DNA from 3 places in the Paenarthrobacter sp. NPDC089307 genome. Region 2 is predicted to be linked to each of the others. Evidence: predicted binding sites of a transcription regulator. Region 2 holds the regulator's gene; each other region holds the start of a gene.
What was found. Region 2 encodes Rex, which represses fermentation and respiration genes when NADH is low (regulators of the CRP and FNR family bind a similar motif). Its sites were predicted from a motif close to CTTGTGAANNNNTTCACAAG; they were not measured.

Region 1 (9,422 bases), on a different contig from region 2:
GCCTACTTCGCCCACACCCGCGGTCTTGCCGGCGAGGTCCGCGAACGTTCGGATGGAACTGTCCTCCCGCACGATGCAGTGGACGTAGTTCTGGTAGACCTTGCCCAGGGCCACCAGCCGTCCTTCGCTGTGGCTGCTGGCGGCCGGTTGCGCCGCCGCATCGGCGAGGGCGACGGCGAAGGTCGCCTCGCCGGACAGCACCCGCTGGATGTTCTCAAGACTTCCGCCGGTGGTCAGGGCGCGCGCCTTGTCCGCGATGCGTTCCCGCTGCAGCAAATCCGCCAGGAGGGTGGCGAATTCAAGATAAAAGCCGCCCGGTTCTCCGCCGGCCACCGTGACCTCCTGCGGTTTCTCCGACGGGGAGCAGCCGACAGCCGAGGCCAAAACCCCGAACGTCACGGCTGCCTGGATGGCGTTGCGCCTCGACATCATAGGAATTTCAGGCATCGCTTTCGCCCCTCGGATGCCCGAATTCCAAGCGGACCGTCAACCCGTGCGGCTTGCTGTCTTCCAGCACCAGCCGCGCACCGTTCGCCTCGGCCAACCGTTCCACGATGGTCATCCCCAGGCCATTGCCGGGGATGCTGCTGTGCTGCGGTGCCCGCCAAAAACGGCTGGTAGACACGGCGCGCTGATCGGCAGGGAGGCCGGGACCGTCGTCGGAAATCACGACGGCGATACCTCCTTGGGACGGCTCGGTCGCCACTTGGATGTGGGCGGCCGGGGCGTACTTGATGGCATTTGCCAGAAGCTCACCCACCATGTGCGCGAGTTCTTCCGGGTTGCAGGCGAGGGTGATCGGCCGCGCAGGCTCAAGAAGCGTGATCGTTGCCCCCGCCTGAGCGGCAGCCGGGGTGGCTCGTTCCGCTTCTCCTTGAAGGACGGGAAAGGGATCGATAACGCTCGGTCGGTGGTGCTCCGGGTCCTGCTCCACGCGGGAAGCCCCCGCAAAGGCGCGATGCTCCGCGGTAGCCAGCTTCAGCACGCCGTCGAGCATTCCTTCCACCCGCTCAAGTTCGGCTACGACGCCGGCCGCGGCGGCCTTCTCCGGTTCGGACCGCAGCGCCAGCTGCAGCAGGTCGATCCTCAGGCGCAACGCCCCCACCGGGTTGCGGAGCTGGTGCGAGGTGTCGGCGATGAGCCGCCGCTGCGATTCCATGCTCTCGCTCACGGTGTTGGCCATGGCCGTGAACGAACGGCTGAGTTCACGGAGCTCGGGCGGTCCGGCCTCGGGGAGTTGGCTCGTTGTTCCGGTGGTTTCGAGTTCATGGACGGCCCTGCCAAGGCGCTGGACCGGGCGCAAAACCCAGCCCGTGATCCGCGCAGCGGCCAGCAGGAGCAGCGCGCCAAGGGCGAGGGCAGCCAGCACGACGACGAGCCAACGCTCCCTGAGCTTCTGCCGGGCCGCGTCGAGGTTGACTTCCATGACCACTTCGCCGAGGACCTGGCTTGCTGTGCCGAAGGACCTGGAGATGATCTCGTTGCCCGTCCCGAACGCGCGGATGGAATCCAGGGTGGTGTCGCTGAGGTTCAGGCTGGCCCTGCCTAGTGCGTCCTTGACCTCCGGTTGGTCATCGCGAAGGTCCCCGGAATGGAGGGTTTGCCCTTGCATATGGATCAGGATTCCTTCGCCATACAGCTCTGAGTAGCGGTCCATCTCGCGCTGGAGTTGGGTGGTGTTGCTGTCTTCCAGGGCGTCACTCGCCAGCTGGGCGAAGCGGTTCAGGGCAGCGACGCGGTTGATTTGCAGCTCCTGGGTGAGCTCGCGGCTTGCCGACGTCAGGATCACGCTGGACACCGTCACCACGATGACCACCACGAGCAGGCTCAGGATGCCCAGGACGCGGAGTTTCACGGCTGCTCTACGCGGTAGCCGACGCCCCGGACGTTGATGATGAACCCGGGCATTTGGAGTTTGGACCTGAGGCCCGTGAGGTGCACGTCCAAGGAGCGGGAGTGGGCCAGGAAGGCGTCGCCCCATAGCGCGTCCAATATTTGTTCCCGGGTAACCACCGAGCCCGCGTTCCTTGCCAGCAGCGCAAGAAGGTCGAATTCCGTCGCCGTGAGGGGAAGTTCCCTGGCGCCAACCGATGCGACGCGGCGGTCGAGATCGACTTCGAGTTTCCCGAGGACGATCGTGTGTGGCGCCGCTTGGCCGGTGCGGTTGGTTCGGCGCGTCACGGCCTCGATCCGGGCCAGGAGTTCTACAAGTTTTACCGGTTTGACCAGATAATCGTCGGCGCCGGAACAGAGGCCGAGGACCACACTGCGTTCGTCATCGCGGGCGGTCAGGATCAGGATGGGAATTTGCGTCACTTGGCGCAGTTTTCTGAGGACGTCCAGGCCATCCAAGTCTGGCAGGCCCAGATCAAGCAGGATGACCTCGTGCTGCCGGTGGGCCAGGAGTGCGTCCTCGCCCCTGGAGACGCGGGTGTGCTTATGCCCGGCTGAGGCGACGGCGGCACTCAAGGCTGAGGCCATGGCGTCGTCATCCTCGACGATGAGCACGTGCACGGTGTGGTCCTTAGGGTAGCGGGGCGGGGTCGCTACTAGAGCTTAACGTTGTGAGGCCCGCTCTGCGCCCTTCGGAGTATCCAAAGTGCGCAGAACGGGCCCCACAAGGCACCAAAGTCAGGCGTCGACGCGATCCTTCTTGCCGCCGTCGCCGGTTTCCCCGGCGTCGTTGGCAGTGCTCCGGGCGGCGAAGGCGTGGCCCTGCTCTGCATCAAGGTGCGTCGACTTCTTGTTCTTCAGCGCGAAGATGTACACCAGCAGCGAGATGAAGATGGCCGCGGTGACGTACGTGAAGAACAGGTTCTCCTGCCCGGCCTTCTGCAACGCCGCTCCAATCAGCGGGACCGTTCCGCCGAACAGCGAGTTGGCAATCGCGTAGCCGAGACCAACACCCAGTGCACGGATGGATGCCGGGAAGAGCTCAGCCTTCACCAGCGCATTGATGGACGTGTAGCCGCCAACCATCAGCAGGCCGCCCATCATGAGCAGGAAGGCGACGAACGGATCCTTGGTTCCGGCCAGGGTGGAGAGCAGCGGCCAGGTGAAGAGGACACCGGTGACACCGAACCAGATCAGCAGCGGCTTGCGGCCGATCTTGTCTGAAATCAGGCCGTAGACGGGCTGCAGCAGCATGAAGATGAACAGCGCCCAGAAGTTGATCACGGAGGTATCGGTCTTGGCGATGCCGGACGTATCGTTCATGAACTTCAGGATGAAGTTGGTGTACGTGTAGAACGCCACCGTACCGCCAAGGGTAATGCCGATGCAGATGAGCAGCGGCTTCCAGTGCTTGGTGAACAGGAGCTTCATGGTGCCAGGCTGGGCCTCGCCGGCGACCTTGACGTGCGCCGCGCGGAGTTGGTCGGCGGAAAGGGTCTCCTCCATGGAGCGGCGAAGCCACAGGACGACCAACGCTGCGACGCCGCCGATTGCAAAAGGTATCCGCCAGCCCCACGCTGTCAGGTCTTCCTTGCTCATGGTGCTCTGCAGGATCACGAGGACCAGGAGGGCCAGCATCTGGCCGCCGATGAGGGTGACGTATTGGAAGCTGGAGAAGAAGCCGCGGCGCTTGGCCGTTGCTGCCTCGGACATGTAGGTGGCGCTGGTCCCGTACTCGCCGCCCACCGAGAAGCCTTGCAGCACGCGGATAAACACCAGCAGAATGAGGGCCCAGAGACCGATGACGTCCTGGGTTGGCAGGACCGCGATGGCGAACGAGCCCGCCGACATCATGGTCACGCTCAGTGTCAGTGCGGCTTTGCGGCCTTTGCGGTCCGCGTAGCGGCCGAAGAACCAGCTGCCGATCGGACGCATCAGGAACGACGTCGAGAACACAGCCATCGCTTCAAGACCGGCCTGGAGATCGTCCGAGGAGTTGAAGAAGTGCGACTGGAAATACGCCGCGAATACTGTGTAGACGTAGAGATCGAACCACTCCACGAGGTTGCCCGCGGAGCCCTTGAGGATGTTGCTCACTGCCTTACGGGTGTGGGCGGCTTCGCTCAGAGGTGCAGCTTGTTGGGTGCTCATCAATGAACCTTCCTGGACGGCAGCGTATTGCAGCAGCCGTGTCTTGCATGAGTTCGTTCTGTCCATGAAGCTCGTGCTCATGGCGTCCTTGCGCATGGCTCTTCGTCGACTAAGAAAGGCCCTCTTGGGGAAAGAGGACATGTTCCAAACTATGGGTGGTGCAAGGCACAGCCAACGCGGGAAGGGATTTCCTAACACTTCCTTAGGTTTCGCGGCCGTTGCTTGAGGCCCGACGCCGGGACATAATGCTCGACGGCGGCCCGCGGCCAGCGCTCAAAGGCGCCGTTGCGCCCGCTCACCCGCTCACCCGCGGTCCCTCCTGCAGATCCCTAGTGCTTCCGGCTGTCCCTCCTGCAGATCCCTAGTGCTTCCGGCGGTCGCTCCTGCAGGTCCCTAGGGTTTGATGCGGTCCCTCCTGCAGGTCCCTGCCCGATTAGCTGGGATTTGGCTTGTGGATACGAACCATTTTCCAGATCGAGAGTCGACCAACGCCGGCGGCAACGGCGATGGACAACGGGAAAAGAGTCGGACCAGTCGGGGACAGCCAGCCAAATGGTGCACATATGAGCAACGGGGCCGCGAAGAAGGCAGCCACGTGAATCCATTGGTGGGGGATGCGCCGAAGTGCCAGGCCCAGTAGAGATCCAACCGCAACGCCCACAGCCCACACGGGAAGAATGCTGTAAATGAAGAACACGATTGCCCGTCCACCTGGGGATTGAACAACCAGGAAAAGGCAAAACGTCAGGTGCGCCAGCGCGACGCCAACAGCGAGCCCTCCGCCCCCAATGACCACCCGGTCTTTTGATCCATAGGGCCATCCATGGCCGGTCTTGGGTGTCTTCAGTCCATACTCTGACTCGTGTATCCAAAAGTCATCGTCCATTGGTCACCACCCGGCCGATTATGTGACTGAGGGTTGGGAAGAAGGGGCGGTGATGTGAGTGAGGGTTCACGGCTTGCCTGCGGCGATCTGGTTGAGGGCGCCGGCGAGCGATGGGTACTCAAACACAAAGCCAGCGTCGAGCAGCTTCCGTGGCTCCACCCATCTGCTCTTCAGTACCAGCTCCGTTTGCGTCCGGATCAGAACGGCCCCGGCCTCGAGCAGCCAAGCCGGGGTTGGAACGCCGAAAGGAGTGCCCAGACTCTGCCGCACCAAAGCCATAAGCTCACGATTATTCACCGGGTAGGGCGAAGCGGCGTTGATCGGACCGGTCAACTCACCATGAGCGTGAACGAACAACGCTACTCGAAACAGGTCCTCCACGTGAATCCAGCTGAACTTCTGCGTGCCCGGACCCATGTGTCCGCCCAAGCCGAATCGGGCTAGGTTCTGGAGGGGACTCATGACGCCCCCGGCGCCCAACACGATTGCAATGCGCAGCGGCACTTTCCGCGTCGCGGGAGAAATAGCCGCTGCCAACTCGTCCTCCCAAGCACGCGCGACGTCCACGGAAAACCCGCTTCCCAACTCGCCCGACTCCTCGGATTGCGGACGGTCTTCCGCATGCCGGTAGATGGTTCCGGTACTTGAGTTGATCCAGGTCCTGGGCGGTTCGGCACACGCAGCAACAGCCCGCCCCAAGGCGCGGGTCGTCAAGACCCTCGAGTCCAGGATCTCCCGCTTGTGACGCTCGTTGTAACGGCAATTCACGGATCGTCCGGCGAAGTTTACCAGCAGTTCGGCGCCGTCCAGCACTTTGGTGATGGCGCCGTCGTCGTTCCAGTGCGCGTGCGCTGAAGCGTCCCGCCCGACCGTCCGGACCTGCCACCCTTCGTCAGCGAACCGCCGCCGGAAGTAGCTGCCGATGAAGCCGGTGGCGCCCGCCATCACCACGGTCCGGGGCATTACGCGTCTTCCTTCACGCCGCGGACGAGTCCCAGGACATCGTCAAACACCTTGCTCACTCCGGGAATCTTCGCAAGTGACAAACCTCGGGCCATCAACGGGGCGGCTCCGTCAATCAGCTTGCGGGTGCGGCGTTGACCCTCGGATTTGTCGTAAACCCAGAACAGGGCGACGCCCATGTACGCCAGCCACAGCAACTCGGGCAGGTCGCCGCGCAGTTTTTTCGCCACTGCGGGCGAGGAACCGTCGACGGCGGTGCGGAAGATCGCGAGCGACGCGTCCCGGGCGGCGGTGGAAGCCTCGCCGAACGGATTGACGGGCGACGTCGGCCGGATCGCCGTTGAGATGAAATCGGAACCGAACTGGTGGTACGGCGTCATGGCGTCGATGCCGGCGTGGAGGACGGCCTTCAACCGGCTGGCGAGGTCCTGGACGTTTTCGAGGGCTTGCGCGGCAGCCGCGGCGTGCTCGTCCTGTACCTGGATGTAGAGTTCCTGGACCAGTTCGTCTTTGGACGCGAAGTAGTAGTAAGCATTGCCCACCGACAATCCGGCCTCCTGGGCAATGGCGCGCATGGTGGTCTTCTCGAAGCCAATTTCCCGGAACATCTTGAGGGCGACATCGGCTACCAGTTGGCGGGTCTGTTCACTCTTTGCAGGCATACGTCACTCCACAGTTTTTGAACGTGTTCAGAAATCCAGTATTGCACGTGTTTGAACGTGTTCAAAAGAAAGGGTGAGTGAGGGTTGGTGGGAAGGGGGTGGGATGTGAGTGAGGGTTGGTGGGAAGGGGGTGGGATGTGAGAGAGGGTGCGTGGGAAGGGGGTGGGATGTGATGGAGCGTGGGGATGAGTGGGAGAATGGGGGAGGTGCCGGCTCCATGCCCCACCACCCACAGTGCTAATACAGCGGGGCGCCCTCGGAACCGGGCGCCTGCGCGAACCACTACGAAATGGATGACCCATGCCCTCGCCCTCCGGCTCCAGCACGCTCAGCAAGCCTGCACCCCGTTTCGCCTCGATCGGATCCCCCTATTTCGGCATCATGTTGGCCGTCATGGCCGTAGTGCTGATCCTCTCCAACATCGGCGCCTCAAAGGGCGTGGTGCTCGGCCCGATCATCACTGACGGCGGGTTCTTCCTCTTCCCGTTGGCCTACATCCTCGGCGATGTCATGAGCGAGGTGTACGGCTTCAAGGTTGCCCGCAAAGCGATCGTTACCTCGTTTGCCCTGAGTGTGTTCGCGTCGCTGTGCTACTGGGTGATCATCATCCTGCCTGGCTTCAATGACGACTACGGAACAGCCAAGCAAGCAGCAATCGAGGGCGCACTCGGCCCGGTCCCGCAGATCGTCCTTGCCTCGCTGCTCGCCTTCCTGGCAGGACAAACCATCAACTCCTGGATCCTGGTGAAGATGAAGCAACGCACCGGCGAAAAATCCCTGTGGGCACGCCTCATGGGCTCGTCGGTGGTGGGCGAATTCGTGGACACCCTGATCTTCTGCAGCATCGCGGCGTCGGTCATCGGCATCACGGACGCCGGATCGTTCGTCAATTACGTGCTGGTGGGCTTCGTGTACAAGACCGCCGTCGAGTTCATCTTCGTGCCGATTACGGTGCTGGTGGTCGGCTGGATCAAGAAGCGCGAGCCGAGCTACGGAGCAGTCGCGGCCTAAGGCCGGCGGGGCATGGAGCCCATTTCGATGCCTCGCTGCGCAAACGACGTTTCCAACCATCGAACGCGCGGCGATCCATCGAAATGGGGTGCAAGCCAGGCCCAGCGCAAGCCAGGCCGGGCGCAAGCCAGGCCTAGGAGTAGTACCGGCCCAGCGTCTCCGCCTTGAACTCGAAGAAGTCCCCGGACTCGATAGCCAAGCGGGCATCGTCCACCATCTTCACCACGAAGCGCTCGTTATGGATGGAGATCAGGGTTGCAGAGAGCATTTCCTTGGCCTTGAACAGGTGATGGATGTACGCCCGCGAGTAGTTGGCGCAGGCGTAGCAATCGCAGCCGTCCTGCAGTGGCCCGAAGTCGGTCTTGTAGCGGGCCCCGGACAGGTTGAAGCGCCCGGACGGAGTGTAGAACGCTGAATTCCGGGCCACACGGGTGGGGGAGACGCAGTCGAAAGTGTCGGCGCCGTTCTCGATGGCCGTGAAGATGTCGTCCGGCTCGGAGATGCCCAGCAGGTGCCGGGGCTTGTTCTCCGGCAGTTCCTCGTTGCACCAGCGCACGATGGTGCCAAGGTTTTCCTTCTCCAAAGCACCGCCGATCCCGTAGCCGTCAAACGGCATGGCGCCCAGATCCTGGCACGCTTTGCGGCGCAGGTCCTCATATTGGGCGCCCTGGATCACGCCGAACAGGGCCTGGTATGGCTTGCCCACGCGGGAGGCTGTCAAGGAAGCGTGCTCTTCCAAGCACCGCAGCGCCCACAAACGGGTGCGCTCCAGGGACTCCTCCTGGTAGGCCCGGGAATTCTGCAGCGTCGTGAGCTCATCGAAGGCGAACATGATGTCCGCCCCGATCTTGTGCTGGACCTGCATGGAGATCTCGGGGGAGAAGCGGTGCCGGTCGCCGTTGAGGTGGGATTTGAACCAGACACCGTCGTCGTCAATGTGTGCCAGCCGTTCCTTCCCGGGTGCCACGGCGTCATCGGGCCCGGAAGAGTCCACGTTCTTCATGTCGATGACCTTCTTGAACCCTGAGCCCAGGCTCATCACCTGGAACCCGCCGGAGTCCGTAAACGTGGGGCCGGACCAGTTCATGAAGGCGCCCAACCCACCTGCGGCGTCGAGGATTTCCGGTCCGGGCTGCAGGTAGAGGTGGTACGCGTTGGCCAGCACAGCCTGCGCGCCCAGTTCAGCGATCGACTCCGGCAGCACAGCCTTCACGGTTGCTTTGGTCCCGACGGCGATAAACGCGGGCGTCTGGATGGTCCCGTGCGGCGTGGTGATGGTTCCGGTCCGGCCCAGGAACGCGCCGCCGTTGGCCTCTACCATGGCGTCCGACGGCGAACACGTTTCAGTCAGGCGCTGGCCCACCGAAAACGAGAACTCGGACTGGCGCTCAGGCAATCCGGGCAGGGCGGGAACGGCAGGGGCGGATGGAGAAGCAGGAGCAGGAAGGGAAGCTGGCACGCTACCTAGTGTGCCAGCTTTACCGGGAGTAACCTGCCGAATGAACCCTATGACCCGTAGTTTTCAGCCTTCCAGTTGTCCCACGAAGACCGGATGTCCGCCAAGGTGTGGGCCCCCAAATCGTAAGTGGAGGCAATGACCATGGAGCCGCCGTCGGGCCTCTTGTCCGGAATGGGAAGTTGCTCCGCGACGATCAGCAGGCCGTCGCCGTGCTCGGCGTAGCTGTGGACGGTGAGGCCCACCTGGTGGCGGCTCTTGAACCAGACCTTGCCGGAGATCTCCTCGCCGGTATCGAGCGTGAGCGAGTACTCCTCCCCAACGGGAGGCAGGTCTCCTAGCCCCAGCTTTTCAATGGCCGGTCCGCCCTTGCCGGGAAGGGAGACGAAGTGGGTACGCC
Region 2 (9,422 bases):
CAACCAGGTGGACGATTTTGGCACCTTGGCCGGCACGGGCAACGAAGTGGTCGGCCAGCATCCGGGCCATCTCCCGGCCGCGCTCAGAGAGGTGGAATTCCGGCAGTCGACCGTAGAGGACGCCGTCGGGATTATGGACCTCGCCATGGCGAAGCAGATGGACAGTTGCTTGGGGCATGTTTACCAGTTTCTCAAAGAAGCGGGGCGATCCGAAATCTTCTACCGCAAGTAGAACTCAAAAATTTCCCGAAATGTTCCGCGGAGTTGGAATAAAAGATGCATATGCATGTTTATACTGGATACGAAGCTCGGTTGACGCTTCAAGCAATTGGTTTCAACCGGGCAAGCACGCAGTACCTTCCACTACATAGGAGCAACAACCATGATGACCCTTCCCGCTTCCGTCACCACCGGCACCTGGACCCTCGACGCTTCCCACAGCGAAATCGGCTTCACCGTTCGCCACGCAGGCATCAGCAAGGTCCGCGGCCAGTTCAAGGACGCTGCAGCCACCCTCGAAGTTGGCGAAACCCTGGCCGACTCCAAGGTCAACGCCACCATCCAGACCGCCAGCTTCGATTCCGGCGACGTCAACCGCGATGGCCACGTCAAGGGCGAAGACTTCTTCGATGTGGAGAAGTTCCCGGAAATCACCTTCGTCTCCCGCCACGTCAAGGCCAACGGAAACAGCTTCGACCTCGTGGGCGATCTCACAATCAAGGGCGTGACCAAGGAAGTTTCCATCGAGACCGAGTTCAACGGTGTTGCAGTTGACCCGTTCGGCAACACCCGCGCAGGCGTCTCGGGTGAAACCACCATCAGCCGCAAGGACTTCGGCCTCACCTGGAACGCAGTTCTCGAGGCCGGTGGCGTCCTGGTCAGCGACAAGGTTGTCATCAACCTGGAGCTCGCGTTCATCGCTCCGGCAGCTGCCTGATTCCACAACACCCCGGACGGCGTCCCTGTTCAGCCTGGTGCTGCAGGGGCGCCGTTTCGCATACACATGAGTCACCCCGATATTGTTCGGCAAACACCCTGTATTTAGCTGCGAGTTGGCTCCGAATTTCCTATGCAACCTTCAACCTGCGGTCTACAGTGATGCCATGAGTACCCCAGATGAAGCACCACAGCCACAGCAGCCCGGCGCCCAGCCACCGCAGCCAGGCAATGTTCCTCCTGCGGGCTACCAACCCCCCGCCGGTTACCAGCCACCACAGGGCGGCACCGTTCCGCCCGGCGGTTACCAAGGACAGCCGGGTTACCCGGACCAGCAGGGTTACCAGCAGCCCCCTGCCTACCAGCAGCCCCCTTCTTATCAGCAACCCGGCCAACCCGCGTACGCCGCGCCCGCCGGGCCGAATCCCGCACCGCCCGCCGGCCTGGGCTACAACGCCCCGCCCCGCAACGTCTTCGGTTTGGACTTCAACAACATCGCACAAAGGTTCCGTGACACCACGGGCGTTCCGAAGACACTCACCACCTCCTACTGGCTCTGGATCGCTGCGGCGGTGTTGGGCATCATCGCCAACTTCGCCAACATCTTCATCTACCGCGACTACTTCGGAGCCTTGTCCATCGGGACGGGCATCTTCAACTTTGTCTTCAGCTTGGTGATAGCCGCCGTGTACGTGTTCATCGCCATCCGCCTCAAGGAGGGAGCGCGCTGGGCCCGGCTGGTTCTGACCATTTTGGGCGGGTTCGCTGTCCTCTCGTTGCTCTTCCTCCTCATCACCCTCAACCTGTCATTGCTCAGTTCAGCAGCTGCAATTGCTGCCGCAGTGATGATGTGGCTCCCCGAATCCCAAAAACACTTCGTCTAGGAGCGCGTTGAGCGGAAGGCCGCGGCCGGATCCCCAAGGATTCCCGCGGCCTTCATCATGAAGAAGTACGCCCACATGATGATTTTCCCCGCCCTCTTGAAATTCCTGCGTGTGGTAGGCAACGGTGCGGGACCCCGGGGGTACGGTGGAAGCAGAACCACGCTGGGGGCAGGGTCACTTTGCTGATCCCGGCGGCCGTACCTGCAGTCGAACAAGCAAAGGAATGCCATGAGCAACCCTCCATACCCGCCGTCGAACCCGGGCGACTCCAACCAGTCCGAGCAGCCCGGCGGCCAGCCCGCCCCGCAGTACGGCCAGCCCTCGGCGCCTCAGTACGGCCAGCAGTCCCAGCCCCCGGCAGCACCGCAGTACGGGCAGCCTGCAGCGCCCCAGTACGGCCAGCAGTCCCAGCCCCCGGCAGCGCCCCAGTACGGGCAGCCCGGTGCATCGCCTTATGGCCAAGCACCCCAGTACGGGCAGGACACCAACTGGCCAAGCCAGCAGCCCGGGCCGTCCACTGTTCCCCAGATGGTCAACACCGCGTTCTGGTTGATTGTCGGAGCGGGGGCCATCTGGCTCATCTCCATCATCATTTCCATGGCAGCGTTGAACGACCCCTCCTTCAGGAGCATGTTCGAGGACCAGATGTCGGCCAGCGGCGGCGCAGATGTCCGTTTCCAAGACGTCCAAGGCTTCATCGTCGCCGTCATGGTTGCGCTCGGAGTAATCGGTGCCGGTTTGTACGCCCTCGTGGCCATCAACGTCCGCAAGGGCCGGAACTGGGCACGTATCCTTGGCACGGTCCTTGCTGCGCTCTCCATCTTCTTCCTGCTGCCGCCGAGCCTGGCATCACTGGCAGCCATTCTTGGCATCGTAGGAATCATCCTGCTGTACCTGCCGGCGTCGGCGCCGTACTTCCGCAAGACGCCGCAGTTCGGGAACCCGTACCAGGGCCGCTAAGCGGCAACGTTCCGCAAACATCCACGAGGGGCGCGGACCCGGCGAAGGCTAGACAGCCTGACCCGGTGTCTGCGCCCTTTGTGCGTGGTAAGCCAGAATCTGGAGTTCCGTCGCCATGTCCACCTTGCGGAGGTTCACATGCGGCGGGACCTGCAGAAGGACCGGCGCGAAGCTCAGGATGCTCCTGATTCCAGCCGCGATGACCCGGTCGCAAACCGCTTGCGCTACGGTGGCCGGCAGTGCGAGCACCACCATGTTTGTGTGCGTTCGTTCCAGGACCCGCTCAAGTTCGGCCGAATCGCTGACGCGCAGCCAACCTACCTCGTTGCCGATCACCATGGGGTCGGCGTCGAAGATGGCCACGACGTCGAAGCCCCTGGACTCAAAGCCGCCATACCGGGCCAGGGCCTTGCCGAGGTTACCGGCGCCGACAATGGCCACTTTCCAGTCATGGGTCAGGCCAAGGGCTGCGGCAATGTGCCGGCTCAGGTACTGGACCTCGTAGCCCACGCCACGGGTTCCGTACGAGCCGACATAGGAAAGGTCCTTGCGGAGCGTTGAGGAACTGACGCCCGACGCTTCTGCCAGCGCTTCGGAGGAGACGCGCTCCACTCCTTCGGCCAGGAGCGAGTTCAGCGCGCGCAAATAGAGGGTCATCCGGGCCACAGCCGCGGGCGGGATCTGCTTGGCGGCAGGTTCGTTGTCCCCGGATATTGCTTCCGCGGACGGTTCCAGCGCAGTCACGGTATTCTCCATTGCGTCGCTTTGTTGTTCCACTCTATGACCCCCGGCCGGACTCAACAAAAGCCACTACATGCGGGTAAGCGCAGCCTCAGCCTGCCAGGGCTTTCTTCAAGGTGCGGGTCAGGCGATCCTCGTCGATCTTCCAGAAATCGCGCTGAATACCGTTCACCAGGACCACTGGAATCTCTTCCGCATAGCGCTCCTGAAGTTGGGGGTCGCCGTCGATTGCCTGTTCGGTCCAGTTCACGCCGAGGCTCTTGGTAACGCGCTCGACGGCGGCACGCGCCTCCGTGCAGAGGTGGCAGTCAGCTTTGGTGAGGAGGACGACGTCGGGAATAGCCATGTGATTAACGGTAACCGCCCCCAACCCTCCACCACATCCCACCCCCTTCCCGCCAACCCTCCACCACATCCCACCCCCTTCCCGCCAACCCTCCACCACATCCCACCCCCTTCCCGCCAACCCTCCACCACCTCCCCCTCGACCGGGCTGCCAGTGCGCCCTCAACGCGGGGTACCCGCGATTGACTAGACTCAAGGCATGCCCGAGGAGAAGAACGCCGCTGTTGCCGCAACTGCCCAAGCGCAGAAGCACACCGGTGAAGCTGCTTTCTTCGACGTCGACAACACGTTGATGAAGGGCGCGAGCCTTTTCCACGTGGCACGCAAGATGTACGAACGTAAAGCCTTCACCTTGCCGCAAGCGGCAGGTTTTGCATGGAAGCAGTTCAAGTTCGTAATGCGGGGCGAAAACATGGAGGACGTCCATGCTGTTCGGGACTCTGCCCTGACCCTGGCTGCCGGCATCACCGTCGATGACATCAAAGCCCTGGGCGAAGAGGTCTACGACGAAATGATCGAGTCCCGCATCTGGCCTGGAACCAAAGCCCTGGCCGAACAGCACCTCCGAGTTGGCCGTAAAGTTTGGCTGGTCACCGCGACGCCAATCGAAGTGGCCACGGTCATTTCCACCCGGCTCGGCCTCACCGGAGCGTTGGGGACTGTCGGGGAGGTGCATGAGGGCATGTACACAGGGAAATTGGTCGGGGATATATTGCACGGGCCCGCCAAGGCCGTGGCAGTCCAGTTGGTCGCTGACCGCGAAGGCCTGGATCTGGACCACTGCTGGGCTTACAGCGATTCGGCCAACGACATTCCGCTGCTGACCATGGTTGGTCACCCGGTTGTGATAAATCCTGATGCCAAGCTACGGCGACATGCCCGCGACAACAACTGGCCCGTTTACGACTTCCGTTCCGGCCGCCGCGCAGCAACTCTGGGCCTCAAAGCTGCCACGGTCGGCGGTGCCGTTTACGGCCTGTGGCGCGGCTTCTCACGATTCCGCGGCCCCCGCCTCTAACCCAACCCTCCATCACAACCCAAGGGCTTAAACCCAACCCTCCATCAGGTCCCAAGCGCTTAAACCCAACCCTCCATCAGGTCCCAAGCGCTTGAACCCAACCCTCCATCAGGTCCCAAGCGCTTGAACCCAACCCTCCATCAGGTCCCAGGCAGGGCTAGCCTACCTGTGGATAACTTCTGCGCGTCGAGTCCGATCTGGGTAAGAATGCCGGTATGCAGATTCCCATACCCGTTCCGGCTCAGCTGAGTTCGGCCCCATTCACCTTGACGGAGGCCAAAGCAGCTGGCCTCGCCCATGTGGAACTCTGGAACCGCATCGGCATCCAGCCTGTCAGTAAGGGTATTTACCGCCCCGCAGATTGGGACTTCGACCTCGAGGCGGCTGCCCGATCACTGTCAGCGGCCAGCCCCGGCGCTTGGATTTCCCACGTCACAGCAGCCAAGCTTCACAATTTTTCACTTCCTCCGTGGCTGTCGGATTCAAACGAGCTGCACTTAAGTAAACCCAGAAGTCTGCCGGCGGTTCGGCGAAAAGGCGTCATCGGCCACACTGTCGTGGTCGAAAATGGCGAAGTCGAGCTGATCCGCGGGCTTTGGATCAGCACGAGACCCAGGACTTGGCTCGACTTGGCCCGGGTGCTGCCGCTGAATGAGCTCGTCTGCATCGGTGACGAACTTATTCGCATTCCAAGGCCTGAATTTGAGCAACGGGATGCGCCCTTCACAACACTTGAGGCCCTTCGCACCTTGGTGGAACGCCATAAGAACCTGCAAGGTGTTGTCCGAGCCAGGGAAGCGCTCGAGCTTATGCGGGTCGGGGCCGATTCGGCACCGGAATCGATGCTGCGTCTCGCGATGCTGGACGCCGGGCTTCCCGAACCGGAACTTCAGGTCTCGCTGCGACTTTCCGATCCCTTCTCGCCTTCAGCAGATCTCGGATACCGCAAGCGTCGGGTCGCTATCCAGTACGACGGCGGCCATCACCTTGAAGAGGCACAGTACTTCAGCGATCAGCGTCGGGATAAAGCCTTCCGGGCCGCCGGCTGGACGGTGCTTGTCTTTGGAAAAGACGACCTTGCCGATGGCTTTGCCAACGCTACGCAGCAAATAAAGAAGGCGTTGCGAAACGGTTGGGTGGACCCTTCAGTGCAAGCAGGTTTCGCGAGACCCCAGGGGTGAGCGAGCGACCCACCCAAACACCCGGAACGTGAGCGAGGGACCAACTCAAGCACCCGGAACATGAGCGAGCGACCCACCCAAGCACCCGGAACGTGAGCGAGCGACCCACCCAAGCACCCGGGATGTGAGAGAGGGACGGGACGCAAAATGCCCGCCACCTCGAGAGGCAACGGGCATTCACGCTTGATGAAGTATCTCTACTTCTTATTGCGGCGCTGGTGGCGAGTCTTGCGAAGCAGCTTGCGGTGCTTCTTCTTGGCCATACGCTTGCGGCGCTTCTTAATAACTGAACCCACGAAAGTTCCTTACAAACTAGAAGTTCCTGTCTGTTGGAACAGATCCGCGGAAGCAGACAGTACAACTGACAGATTCTTACATTGACGTAAAACGTTCCTTAACAGAGTACCGCTTCAAAGGGGTACCCCATGACCACGGTCCGCTGGACGGACCACAGCAGCCTTAGGCAGTCTCGGATTGTCCGTCCACTACGGCACCTTTGAGGTACTGTGCCACGGCTTCCTCCGGCACCCGGAAGGAACGGCCAAACCGGACGGCTGGCATTTCCCCTGAGTGGACCAGGCGATACACGGTCATTTTGGAAACACGCAGGACGTCGGCCACTTCGGCCACCGTCATGAATCGCGCATTCGAGAAGTTAGACTCCGCCGACATTTCCCATATTCCTTTGCTCTCAGCCGACCAGGACACCCCCAGGAAACGGTGTGACGATGCTGAGCCATCAAACAACCATGTGCTAGATACTCTAGAGGCTCATGGGGCCAATGTGAAAGCTTTCCCCGGAAGTGGGACCCTACTCCCCCGAGGCAACCCCAGAGACAGTCCGGCGCTTGCGTGCAGAGGCAGCCAACTGCTCCAGCACCGACGCCGTGACGCCCCATTCCATGCAGGCATCCGTAACGCTCTGGCCGTACACAAGTTCCTGCTCGCCGGAGAGCTGCTTGGCTGTATCCAGGTTCTGCGCCCCTCCCACCAGGAAACTCTCCAGCATCACACCGGCGATCGGAGAGGAAGCCCCGGCTTCCAGCTGGGCGCCGATTTCCAGCGCAACCTCGGCCTGACGGTGATGGCTCTTGCCGCTGTTGGCGTGGCTTGCGTCCACGATCAGTCGCGGGTTCAAGCCCTTGGCGGCGAGCTTTGCGGAAGCAGCTGCAACATCGTCGGCTCCGTAGTTGGGCCCCTTGCGTCCGCCACGGAGGATGACGTGGGTATCCGGGTTGCCGGATGTCGCAACCAAAGATGCGCGGCCGTCGTCGTCGATTCCCAGGAAGGCTTGCTCGGCGGCAGAGGCGCCACACGCGTCGATGGCCACCTGGAGGTCGCCGTCGGTTCCGTTCTTGAAGCCGATGGGCATGGACAAGCCGGAGGCGAGCTGGCGGTGGATCTGGCTTTCGGTGGTGCGGGCGCCGATCGCACCCCAGGAAACGAGGTCAGCCATGTACTGCGGGCTGATGGGTTCGAGGAATTCGGTGGCGGTAGGCAGTCCCAGGGCGGTGACCTGCTTCAGGAAGCCGCGGGCTGCGCGGAGGCCCGCGGCGATGTCGTGGCTGCCGTCCAGGTGGGGATCGTTGATCAGGCCCTTCCAGCCAACCGTGGTGCGCGGCTTCTCGAAGTACGTCCGCATGACCACCAGCAGGTCTTCCTTGTGCTTCTCGGCCTGGCTGACCAAGCGCCGTGCGTATTCGAGGCCGGCTTTGGGATCGTGGATGGAGCACGGGCCCACGATGACCAGAAGACGGTCGTCCACTCCGTCCATGATGGCGCGGACCTGGTCACGGCCGCGCTCGACGACGGCAGCTGAGCGGGCGTCCAGCGGCAACTCCGCGATGAGGTCCTGTGGTGCCGGAAGCGGCTCGAAGCGGGCCACCCGAAGGTTGGAGGTGGCGGGCTGCGCAGAGTCTGCGGAGTCGAGCGAGGGGGATTCGGCGGCGATGCTGGTCATTTCTGGGTCCTGTCCGGGATGCGGAGCGGGCCCCTTTTCAGAACCCGCCGGATATGGCGAAGGGCAGAGAATCATCTCTGCCCTGCTGGCTCTGAAGGAAAGTTGGATGCGTGTCAGTTAGACGCGGGCCCCTCCAGAGCCAACGAAAAATACGCATACCAACGGTTTGTCATAGCCACACCATAACCACCCCGGGCCAGACCCGGCAAATCGCGTCCGTCATGATGACAAAAGTTTGCGGAGGAACTGCAACTGCTTGATCCAGTGGTGTTCCTGGCCGCCCTCGTGGTTGTTGAAGCGGTATACCTCGATGTCCTTTTCAGGCGACCCAGCAGAAAGCCCGTAGTTGTTGTAGCTGGCGAAGACCGTGGACGGAGGGCAGATATCGTCCATTTGCGCCACGGAGAACAGCGCCGGAACAGTCGCCGCCCTGCCCAGGTGGACGCCGTCGAAGTAGTTCAGCACGGACAGCATCGACTCGTAGCGGTCCCGGTGCCTGCCGAGGAAGGAGGCAATCTCCGGGTACGGACCGCGCGGGGTGATGTCTATCGCGCGCGGAAAGTCCTGCAGGAACGGGACGTCGGGCAGTGCGGCGATGACGCCGTCGAGCCTCCCTGCCGTCAGCCCCGCGGCGGCAACGGTAATGCCGCCGCCCTGGCTCACGCCGGTCAAGACAACGCGGGAAGGGTCGACGGCGGGATGGCTTTGTGCCGCTTCCACCGCACGGAAGGCGTCCACGTAGACCCGCCTGAAGTAGTAGTTGTCCTGGTGGTCGGCACCTCGGGTCATCAAGCCTGCAAAGGCAACCCCGCCGGCGGAAGGGTGCGGGTCCGGAGTGTCGCCCGAGACACCGCCGTAGCCTTGGCCGCGGGTGTCCATGACGAAGTGTGCGTAGCCGGCCTGTGCCCAGCGGGTGTTCTGGTTGACCAGGCCGCGGCCGCCGGAGTAGCCGATGTACTCCACCACAACGGGAAGCCGCGTGCCAGGCTCAAGGTGCGCGGGCAGATGCAGCCATCCTTTGATGCGGTCTCCCCCGAAGCCGGAGAATGTGACGTCGAATGAATCAATCACGGCCAGGTAGTTGTCCACCGGCTCAAACACGGCGTCCAGTGGTACATCGCGGGCCTCGGCGATGGTCCGGTCCCAGAAAGCATCGAGATCTGCGGGTGGGACCGCTGTTGAGGTGTAGTCGCGGAGTTCTTCGAGGGGGAGATCAAAGAGAGGCATGGGGACATCCTACGTCATGGTTTTGTGTGCTCGGCCACAGGCGCGGCTGGCTACAAATTGCTGATGGACAGGTTGCGGTACGCGGCCTTGAGCGGGGCCATCTGGCGGATGCCGAAATAGCCCCCACCCAGCGGAACAGGCGCGGGGTCCAACCAGGCAAACAGCGGAAG
Region 3 (9,422 bases), on a different contig from region 2:
CTCTCCCCCGCCCTGGTGGATGAAAGTTTCGCGGAAGCCCGTTCCTTCTTCCCCCGACACTTTCCCGACAAGCCGGCTGCCGTCGCCACCTGCGATTCATGGATGTTGGATCCGTATCTTTCTGAGCGGCTCCCGAACAGCAACATCGCGTCCTTTGCCCGACGCTTCACCCTGGACGGTTGCACGGACGCGCAGTCAGATGCCGTGTACTTCACTTTCCGGCAGCGTGGACTCCAGGACTTGGAGAAACTCCCCCGGGATACGTCACTTCAGCGCGTGGTCCTTGAGAGGATCGACGACGGCGGCACCTGGCAGCTCGGGCACGGTCACCTGGAACTGTAGATCGTCTGCTGTTCGGGGCATGAGGACAAGACGCCCTTCATCGCATCCTTCTCTGCCTGGGTAACCCAAAGGCGGTACGCGGTTTTCACGGAGATCTGCCGCGCAACGTAGTGGCAGCGGAAGTTCTTGTTTGCCGGCAGCCAGGTCGCGGCGTCGCCCGCTCCCTTTTTGACGTTGGCCGGGCCATCAGCTGCGATCAAGTTCAGGGGGTCGTTGGCGAGGGTTTGCCTCTGCTGGGCCGTGAGCTGCTGGGCCCCCTTCTGCCAGGCGTCGGCCAGGGCCACGACGTGATCGATTTGCACCGCAGAGCTGGTTTCCTGCCCCCTTGAAAACGATACTTGCCGTCCTGTGTAGGGTTCATTCAAGGTTCCGGATGCCACTTTGCAGGTGGAACCTTCCGTGAACTGCACCGCTGTCATGTCACGGCGCAGGATGTCGTTCCTGGTGTCGCAGCCGTTCCGATCCGCGTCGGCCCATGCTTGCCCGAATGCCGCCCTGTCATAGTCGGCTTTAGGCGCCCGGCCTTTGACCTGCAAGTGCTCCAAGGCATCAACGGCCTTTTCTGCAGCTACAGGAGCCGCGCCGCGCACCGGCTTCATCCACCCCGGGTTGTAGACAGGGGCTTCGCTGGGCCCGGACTGCGGCGGCTGTGCGACCTCGAACTGGCCGGCGGTGAAGAACCAGGCGAGCCCGGCGACGATGGTAACTGCCACCAGGGCCAGGACCGCCCATGCTTGGCGTGACCGGCGGCGGGCGCGCCTGTAGGCGGACCAGGTGATACTCAAGGGACTCCATCCATTGGGGCAGGCAGTGTCCTACGAGCGTAAGACAAGGCCCCGACAGTCAGAGTCGATATCCACAGTGTGTAGGAGAAGTCACACAGCGAATACGCGTAAAGCCTTCAGGGTTTACTGCTCGCGCATGACGCGCTGCAGGTCCTCTGTAGCTAGCGCCAGAAGCCCGCGCAGTTGTTCCACGCGCTCGTCGGTGACGTCTCCGGCAGCATTGGCAGCTACGGCTTGGTCCAGGAGCTTCTGGGCTTGCTTGTGGTTGGCCTTGGCGACGTCCAAGGCGTGTTCCAGAGTGGTCTCATGTTCGATCGTTGATTCGTTGTCCATGAGTCCCATTCTGGTCAGGTTTCCCGGCCGATTCCAGTGACCCGGCCGGGAAACCCCTGATTACTGATTGCGCCTACGCGTCAGCAGTTTCCAGTACGGCGATCGGAGCGATGACGTCCCGGGCGGGGAACGACGGCGGGTTCACACCGGCCATTTCCTCCATCACGCGGACAACCTGGCAGGAGTAACCGAACTCGTTGTCGTACCAGACGTAGAGAACGAGGTTCTTGTCGTTGGAGATCGTGGCAAGGCCGTCCACGATGCCGGCCCGACGGGAACCAACGAAGTCCGTGGAGACAACATCAGGGGAATCAATGTAGTCGATCTGCTTGCGGAGATCCGAGTGAAGGGACATTTCGCGGAGGAAGTCGTTGACTTCGTCCCGCGTGGTGCCGTTCTCCAGGTTGAGGTTCAGGATGGCCATGGACACGTCAGGGGTGGGTACGCGGATGGCGTTGCCCGTGAGCTTTCCCTGCAGTTCGGGAAGCGCCTTGGCCACAGCCTTTGCAGCACCGGTCTCCGTGATCACCATGTTCAGTGCAGCGGAGCGCCCGCGACGGTCACCCTTGTGGAAGTTGTCGATGAGGTTCTGGTCGTTGGTGAACGAGTGGACCGTTTCGACGTGGCCGTGGATGATGCCGAATTTGTCGTTGATGGCCTTCAGCACCGGGGTGATCGCGTTCGTGGTGCAGGATGCCGCGGTGACGATCTTGTCGTCGTCGGTGATGTCGCGGTGGTTGATGCCGTGAACAATGTTCTTGAGGTCGCCCTTGCCCGGCGCCGTGAGCAGGACGCGGGCAACACCCTTGCTCTGCAGGTGCTGGGAGAGGCCTTCGGCGTCGCGCCACCGACCGGTGTTGTCGACAACCAAGGCGTCCTTGATGCCGTATGCGGTGTAATCGACTGTCGCGGGGTTGTCCGAGTAGATGACCTGGACCTGGACGCCGTTGGCCGTGATGGTGTTTGCTTCTTCATCCACGCGGATGGTGCCTTCGAAGGAACCGTGGACGGAGTCGCGGCGCAGCAGGCTGGCTCGCTTGACGAGGTCGTTGTCGGCACCCTTGCGGACCACGATGGCGCGCAGGCGGAGGCCGTGGCCGCCACCGGCCTTTTCGATCAGGATGCGTGCCAGCAGACGGCCGATGCGCCCGAAGCCGTAAAGAACGACATCGGTGCTGGTCCGGTCGTCAGCGCCGCGCTTGCCAACAATCTCGGCGAGCTCGGAGCGCAAGTACTCGTCCAGGGAGGCGCCGTTGCCTTCTGCCCGGTACTTCTCGGTCAAACGTGCAATATCAATGGCTGCGGCGCCCAGCTCCAGCTCGGAAAGGGCGTTCAGCAGGGGTGCGGTTTCTTCGAGCAGGAGCTCGTGGTTGCTCATCCGGCGTGCAAAGCGGTGGGCCTTGAGGATGTTCATGGTGGACTTGTTGATCAAGCTCCGGCCGTGGATGCTGGTGACCACGTTGTTTTCCCGGTACAACCGGCCGATCACCGGAATCATGGCCTCGGCGAGAGCCTCCCGGCCCATCCACTTATCAAGACAAGAATCTGACGTCTGGCTCACAGAACTACCTTCCTTGGGTCAACCACATACGTCCTCGTATGCAGATGGCAGCGGCCGCCCGGAGTAGTCCTGCGGCACATGCGCCGGCGGGCTTCGGTCCACCCACAGCGCCTTGAACGAGAGCAAAGAAAATCCGCCGGCTGCGAACGCAGTCCCGGCGGCAGAACCTCTACGTTCAGTAACCATTCTAAGGCGGAAGGAGGGGGCATGGCCGTCCCGGAGGCGTGAAATCACTCACACGCCCGCGATCCGGGGAGTCATAAATGGATGGGTTGACCGATACGCCGGGTTCTGTACTCCCCCTCGTTACCGAAAAGGGAGTGGCGGCCATCCATCTACGAACGCCGTTGCCGACGCCCTCCAGCAGCCTACCCGGACACTCGGGCGAGCAGCCCTCGAACGTGTCCTGTCTGGCCTTGCTCCGGGTGGGGTTTACCTAGCCTCCCCGGTCACCCAGGGAGCTGGTGGTCTCTTACACCACCGTTTCACCCTTACCTGCAGCAACCGGTGCAACACCGGAAACGCAGGCGGTCTGTTCTCTGTGGCACTGGCCTGCGGGTTACCCCGAGTGGGCGTTACCCACCACCCTGCTCTGTGGAGCCCGGACGTTCCTCGAGCCACTTTCGTGACGCGCGGCCGCCTGGTCAACCCATCCACGGACCAGTCTACCGGCGTTGGGGGCCACCAAAATCCGACGGTAATATCGACTGGTGCTGATTCTGCTGCCGCCGTCCGAAGGCAAGACCCCCGCCGTCAAAGGCCCCGCCATCGACTGGGAGTCCTTGAGCTTTCCGGAACTGAATCCCTGCCGGGCCAAGGTCCTCGAAGCACTGGGAACGGTAAGCGCGCACGAGGACGCCCTGGCGCTGCTGGGCGTCGGCGCCTCCCTGCGTGACGACGTCGAACGCAATACCCGCCTGCACGCCGAACCTGCAGCCCCGGCGCACCAGGTGTATTCGGGAGTCCTTTATGACGCGCTGGGCTACAAGAGCATGACTCCCGCACAACGACGCAAGGCCAGCGAGTCCATCCTCGTAGTCTCCGCGCTGTGGGGCGCCATCGGTTTTGGCGACCACGTGCCCGCCTACCGGTTGTCGATGGGAACAGCACTGCCCGACGTCGGACGCCTCGCCTCATACTGGAAGCCGCAACTTGCCGCCGCCCTACGCCAGCGGGCTGAAGGTGAACTACTGGTGGACTGCCGCTCCAGCACCTACGCCGCGGCCTGGGCTCCCCCGGCGGAACAGACGGTCACCGTCAATGTCTTCAACGAGGCCAACGGCAAGCGAACGGTCGTGAGCCACTTCGCCAAGCACACACGGGGTGAACTGGCACGGCACTTGCTGACGAGGCGCGGCAAGGCGCCGGCAACACCGCAGCAGCTCCTGAAAGCCGCAAGCGAAATCTGGACCGCCGAACTGGTGGAAGGCAGCGCCCGCAAGCCGCACGCGCTGAACATCATCCTGTCCAGCTAAGAGCCTTTCCGGGTCAGTTCCACTCCGCAGAACGGACCAGGATAACGCCCGAGTCCGGGCAAAAGACGATGTCGTCGTCAGCCGCGGCTTTGACCTCGGCAAGGTCTCCGGGGCTAAGCATCATCCCGGAACCTTCGGATTTACCGTGGAACAGCCGGGCAGCGCCGACTCCCCTCTTGGCAATGGTTTTTTCGTAAACCGCCAGCATTCCGGCGTCCAGAGCTTCGGCGAAAGCTGCCCGCTGTCCTCGAACCACCGTTTCTTCAGCCGCGATCTCCGCTATGGCCTCATCCAGCTCAGCCCGGATGCTGCCAAAGGAGCCCTGGATGTCATCAACGATGGCTTGCTGGGCGGCTTGGCGTTCGCGAAGCTTATCCAGCCGTTCCAGAATTTCAAGCTCAACGTCTTCAAGGTCCGAACGGCGCTTGGCGAGAGAGGCAATATCGTTCTGCAGCGCTACCAGGTCCTTGGACAGTCCGGTTCCGCTGTTAAGCCTGGTTTCGTCGCGCTCGATTCGCGAGGCGACCTGTTCGACGTCCGCTTCCGCGCGGCGCAGTTCTGCCTCGGCGTCGTGGACGGCGACCTTGGCGGCCCCCAGTTCACCGTTGGCCACGCTGAGGGCGTCCGTCAGGTCAGTGATGCGGGGGTCGTTTTCCAGCACTTTCCGGCGGCCGGCCAACGACTTGAGCTTGGCATCGAGCCCCTGCAGTTCAAGCAATTTCAATTGTTCTGCCGGTGCTGCTTTCGCCACGCTTACCTCCGCTTGTCGCCGCCGGCCTGGAGATCAGGTCCGGCTCTTCCCTAGACTCTAGTCGCCGCCGGGAGTCAGTATGAAGTCCCAGGGGTCGCTGTTGGTACTGCTGACGCGGATATCGACGTCGTAGCCTTGGTCCGAGAGCACATTGCCCAAGGCGTCGGCGGCGGCAGGGAGCCACAACCATTCGCTGGCAAAGTGCGACACGTCAATCAGGTAGGGCCGCCCGTTGGTGGCTCCTTCGCGCGCTTCCGATGCCGGATGGTGCCGCATGTCCGCTGTGACGTAGACGTCGGCGTGGTTGGCCCGGACGGCGTCGAACAAGCTGTCGCCCGCACCACCGCAAACGGCGACCCGCCGCACCAGCCCGTCCTTGTCGCCAGCCACCCTCACTCCACCGGCAACCGCAGGGAGCATTTCAAAAACCCGGGCCGCGAAGTCACCCAGGGTTTCCAGCTCCGGAAGGTCACCCACCCTCCCGATGCCTTCTTCCGGCAATCCGTTCGATGCCGGAGTCAAGGGCGAGACATTCTCCAATCCAAAAGCGTCAGCCAGGACATCCGAGACCCCGCCAACGGCTGAGTCACCATTTGTATGCACAGTGAGCAGACCGGTGCCGGCCTCAATAAGCCGGTGGACGGCGAGCCCTTTTGCCGAGGTCGCCGCCACCGAGTTCACGCCCTTGAGCAGCAAGGGATGGTGCGTAATGAGAAGCTCAGCGCCCCATTCAATGGCCTCGTCGATGACGGCCAAAGTTGGGTCCACGGCAAAGAGCACCTTGGTCACCGGCACCGTGGGCCGCCCCACCACGAGGCCAACCTCGTCCCAATCCTCGGCGAGGGACTCCGGCCATAGTTCTTCGACAGCCAGCAACACCTGGCCCAGAGTAGGCTCCGCGCTGGCCCCCATGGTTTGCTCGTCTTCCATTTCGTCGCCTTCGACGGAATCCGCATCAGAAATGCCAGTGTTTACTGCTTCCATATTCCTATTCTTCACTACCGGGCGGGTTCGGGCAGTCCCAGCGCGTCCACCACCTGCCAAGGGCCGTAATTCTCCCGTAAGGTGAAGCGGGAATCATCAGGCCTTCCCGACCATTGAAGAGAACATGAAAACTTTCGTACTTGGCGGCGGCTGCTTCTGGTGCCTGGATGCTGTCTACCAGAAGACCCGCGGCGTCAGCTCGGTTGTATCCGGCTACACGGGCGGCCATGTCCGCAATCCTGATTACTACGAGGTCTGCTCGGGAACCACGGGCCACGCGGAAGTCGTGGCGGTGACATTCGATGAAACCGTTGTCCCCGAAGAAGTCATCCTCGACATGTTCTTCGCCCTCCACGACCCCACCACGCTGAACAGGCAGGGCTACGACGTCGGGACCCAGTACCGGTCCTCGATGTTCTACACCACCACGGAAGAAAAGGTGCTGTTCGAGGAAGCGATCGAGCGCGCACAGGCCTTGTGGTCCGATCCGATTGTGACTGAAGTGGTCCCCCTTCCGGACTTCTACGAAGCCGAGGAAGTCCACCAGAACTACTATGCAAAGTTTCCGTACCAGGGATACTGCCAAGTGATCATTAACCCCAAGTTGGCAAAGGCCAGGAAATATTACTCTGCGTGGCTTACTGCTTAGCAGGGTTTCGATCCGGCTGGTTAGGCTGACCTCAGCATTCCCTCTTCAGAGATAGGCGTAAATTTTCATGGCAAGGATCTACGACGACGTCACGCAGCTGGTAGGCCGCACTCCGCTGGTTCGTTTGAACCGGTTGACTGAAGGCCTCGACGCCCAGGTTGCAGTCAAGCTTGAGTTCTACAACCCGGCCAACAGCGTCAAGGACCGCATCGGCGTGGCCATCATTGATGCCGCAGAAAAGTCGGGCGCCTTGAAGCCAGGCGGAACGATCGTTGAGGGTACCTCCGGCAACACAGGAATCGCCCTCGCCCTCGTGGGCGCAGCACGCGGTTACAAGGTCATCCTGACCATGCCGGAGACCATGTCCACTGAACGTCGGGTCATGCTGCGCGCCTACGGTGCCGAGATCGTCTTGACGCCCGGGTCCGAAGGCATGCGCGGCGCGGTCGAAAAAGCCCAGGAGATCGTGGCCAACACGGAGAACTCCATTTGGGCGCAGCAGTTCGCCAACGAGGCCAACCCTGCGATCCACCGCGCCACCACGGCCGAGGAAGTCTGGGAAGACACCGACGGCGAAGTAGACATCTTCGTTGCAGGCATTGGAACCGGCGGCACCATCACCGGTGTGGGCCAGGTCCTCAAGGAGCGCAAGCCCGGCGTCCAGATTGTCGCCGTCGAACCCAAGGATTCAGCAATCCTCAACGGCGGAGCTCCCGGTCCCCACAAGATCCAGGGAATCGGCGCCAACTTCGTCCCCGAAATCCTCGACACCAATGTCTACGACGAAGTCCTGGACGCAACGCTTGAAGACTCCGTCCGCGTCGCCCGTGAACTTGGCGCCCGTGAAGGCATCCTTGGCGGCATCTCCTCCGGTGCGATCGTCTGGGGCGCCCTGGAGCTGGCCAAGCGTCCCGAGAACGCCGGCAAGCTGATCGTGGCTGTCGTTTGCGACTTCGGTGAGCGCTACATCTCCACCGTGCTGTTCGATGACATTCGCGGCTAACAGAACGCCCGCGCACCTTCATTTCCTGTAGAAAGGTCTTTGTGAGCTTCTTCGCAAGACTTAAGGAAGATCTCGACGCCGCCCGGTCACACGACCCGGCGGCGCGAGGTTCTTTCGAGAACTTTTTCGCATACTCCGGATTGCATGCCATCTGGGCCCACCGCGTCACGCACAAGCTCTGGCAAAACCCGGCGCTTCGATTTCCTGCGCGCCTGATTTCGCAGCTCGCGAGGTTCCTGACCGGCATCGAAATCCATCCCGGCGCCACGATTGGCCGCAGGTTCTTCATCGACCACGGCATGGGTGTCGTCATCGGAGAGACGTCCGAGATTGGTGATGACGTGATGATCTACCACGGCGTTACACTCGGCGGCCGTTCACTTGCCAAGGTCAAGCGCCACCCCACCATTGGCGACCGCGTCACCATTGGTGCCGGCGCCAAGGTACTCGGTCCAATCACCATTGGAGCGGACAGTGCAGTCGGCGCGAATGCCGTTGTGGTCAAGGACGCTCCACCGGAGTCGATCATCACCGGCATCCCAGCCACGTGGCGTCACCGTGATGCGAGGTCTGAAACCAAGCCGGCAGTGGATCCGGCCGAGTACTACATCGAATACCGGATCTAGCCGGCCAGTCTTTTGTAGAAGTTCAGGAATACGGCGTCAAAAGCGCGGTCCGGAAGAATCCTGCGCATGGCCAGAACGCCCCACGCACCCCTGCCCACCGGGTAACGGGTTCGGGGGCGTTTTGCCGTTGCGGCCCGGACAATGGTCTTTGCCACCACGCTTGCGGGAGTGGACAGTACGTGGCCTGCCCCCGACGTTGACGCCAGGGCTGCGGCCACAACATGCGCCTGGTCGGCGTAGGGACCCTGACCTGAGGTTGCGAGCAGACCCTCGCCGGCTATGGTGCCCCATTCGGTGTCCGTTCCGGAAGGCTCGACAATGACGACGTCGATCCCATGGGGTTTCAGTTCCAGGCGCAGCGAATCACTGATTCCCTCGACGGCGAACTTGGTGCCGTGGTACCAGGCGCCCAGCGGCTCGTAGATCTTGCCGCCGATGGAGGTGACATTGATGATCCGCCCTGTCCCAGCCGCGCGCATTCCGGGGATAACCAACTGGGTCATCCTCGCAAGCCCCATGACGTTGACGTCGAACTGCCGCCTCCCCTCAGCCAGGGGCACTTCCTCCAGGGATCCGTAGGACCCATAACCCGCGTTGTTGACCAGGACATCGACATGGCCGTGGGAGGACTCCACCAGTGCCACCGCTGAAGCCATCGATGCCTCGGACGTCACGTCAAGCGGCATCACCGTTATGCCATGGCGCGTCAGTGGCTCCATCTTGTTCACGCGGCGCGCACCCGCATAAACGGTGAACCCCGCGGATGCCAGGGCAACAGCCGTTTCGAATCCAATACCGGTGGAGGCGCCGGTGACAAGTGCGATGCGGGCTGTCATGGATCATCCTTCGTGGTGGCCGGGCATGTGAACGGGACCTCCGTACGGCAAAGGCCGGTTCCTCCCAGCGTAATAGG

Region 1: a site for Rex is predicted at 6,570-6,589, ahead of AB0N72_RS13605 (queuosine precursor transporter). Genes of this name have one in related genera too.
Region 3: a site for Rex is predicted at 3,243-3,262, ahead of AB0N72_RS03850 (glyceraldehyde-3-phosphate dehydrogenase). Genes of this name have one in related genera too.

The regions. Positions count from the first base shown of each region.
Region 1 covers NZ_JBFBHE010000005.1:161,793-171,214, reverse strand. Annotated here, with positions in the region: gene AB0N72_RS13640 (TAXI family TRAP transporter solute-binding subunit) at 1-447, opposite strand, end outside; gene AB0N72_RS13635 (HAMP domain-containing sensor histidine kinase) at 440-1,855, opposite strand; gene AB0N72_RS13630 (response regulator transcription factor) at 1,852-2,514, opposite strand; gene AB0N72_RS13625 (MFS transporter) at 2,632-4,044, opposite strand; gene AB0N72_RS13620 (hypothetical protein) at 4,478-4,930, opposite strand; gene AB0N72_RS13615 (TIGR01777 family oxidoreductase) at 4,997-5,893, opposite strand; gene AB0N72_RS13610 (TetR family transcriptional regulator) at 5,893-6,555, opposite strand; gene AB0N72_RS13605 (queuosine precursor transporter) at 6,856-7,566, shown strand; gene tgt (tRNA guanosine(34) transglycosylase Tgt) at 7,700-8,971, opposite strand; gene AB0N72_RS13595 (SRPBCC domain-containing protein) at 9,073-9,422, opposite strand, start outside.
Region 2 covers NZ_JBFBHE010000006.1:253,389-262,810, forward strand. Annotated here, with positions in the region: gene AB0N72_RS16565 (histidine phosphatase family protein) at 1-178, opposite strand, end outside; gene AB0N72_RS16570 (YceI family protein) at 386-937, shown strand; gene AB0N72_RS16575 (hypothetical protein) at 1,104-1,820, shown strand; gene AB0N72_RS16580 (hypothetical protein) at 2,049-2,780, shown strand; gene AB0N72_RS16585 (redox-sensing transcriptional repressor Rex) at 2,829-3,536, opposite strand; gene AB0N72_RS16590 (glutaredoxin family protein) at 3,613-3,867, opposite strand; gene AB0N72_RS16595 (HAD-IB family hydrolase) at 4,066-4,884, shown strand; gene AB0N72_RS16600 (DUF559 domain-containing protein) at 5,100-6,065, shown strand; gene AB0N72_RS16605 (AURKAIP1/COX24 domain-containing protein) at 6,263-6,361, opposite strand; gene AB0N72_RS16610 (helix-turn-helix domain-containing protein) at 6,525-6,737, opposite strand; gene AB0N72_RS16615 (3-deoxy-7-phosphoheptulonate synthase) at 6,877-8,025, opposite strand; gene AB0N72_RS16620 (acetylxylan esterase) at 8,245-9,252, opposite strand; gene AB0N72_RS16625 (DUF1961 family protein) at 9,303-9,422, opposite strand, start outside.
Region 3 covers NZ_JBFBHE010000001.1:835,578-844,999, forward strand. Annotated here, with positions in the region: gene AB0N72_RS03835 (acyltransferase domain-containing protein) at 1-342, shown strand, start outside; gene AB0N72_RS03840 (HNH endonuclease family protein) at 327-1,127, opposite strand; gene AB0N72_RS03845 (hypothetical protein) at 1,251-1,460, opposite strand; gene AB0N72_RS03850 (glyceraldehyde-3-phosphate dehydrogenase) at 1,534-3,021, opposite strand; RNA gene rnpB (RNase P RNA component class A) at 3,286-3,673, opposite strand; gene AB0N72_RS03860 (peroxide stress protein YaaA) at 3,732-4,496, shown strand; gene AB0N72_RS03865 (C4-type zinc ribbon domain-containing protein) at 4,510-5,247, opposite strand; gene AB0N72_RS03870 (Nif3-like dinuclear metal center hexameric protein) at 5,305-6,231, opposite strand; gene msrA (peptide-methionine (S)-S-oxide reductase MsrA) at 6,356-6,880, shown strand; gene cysK (cysteine synthase A) at 6,948-7,883, shown strand; gene epsC (serine O-acetyltransferase EpsC) at 7,925-8,509, shown strand; gene AB0N72_RS03890 (oxidoreductase) at 8,506-9,345, opposite strand.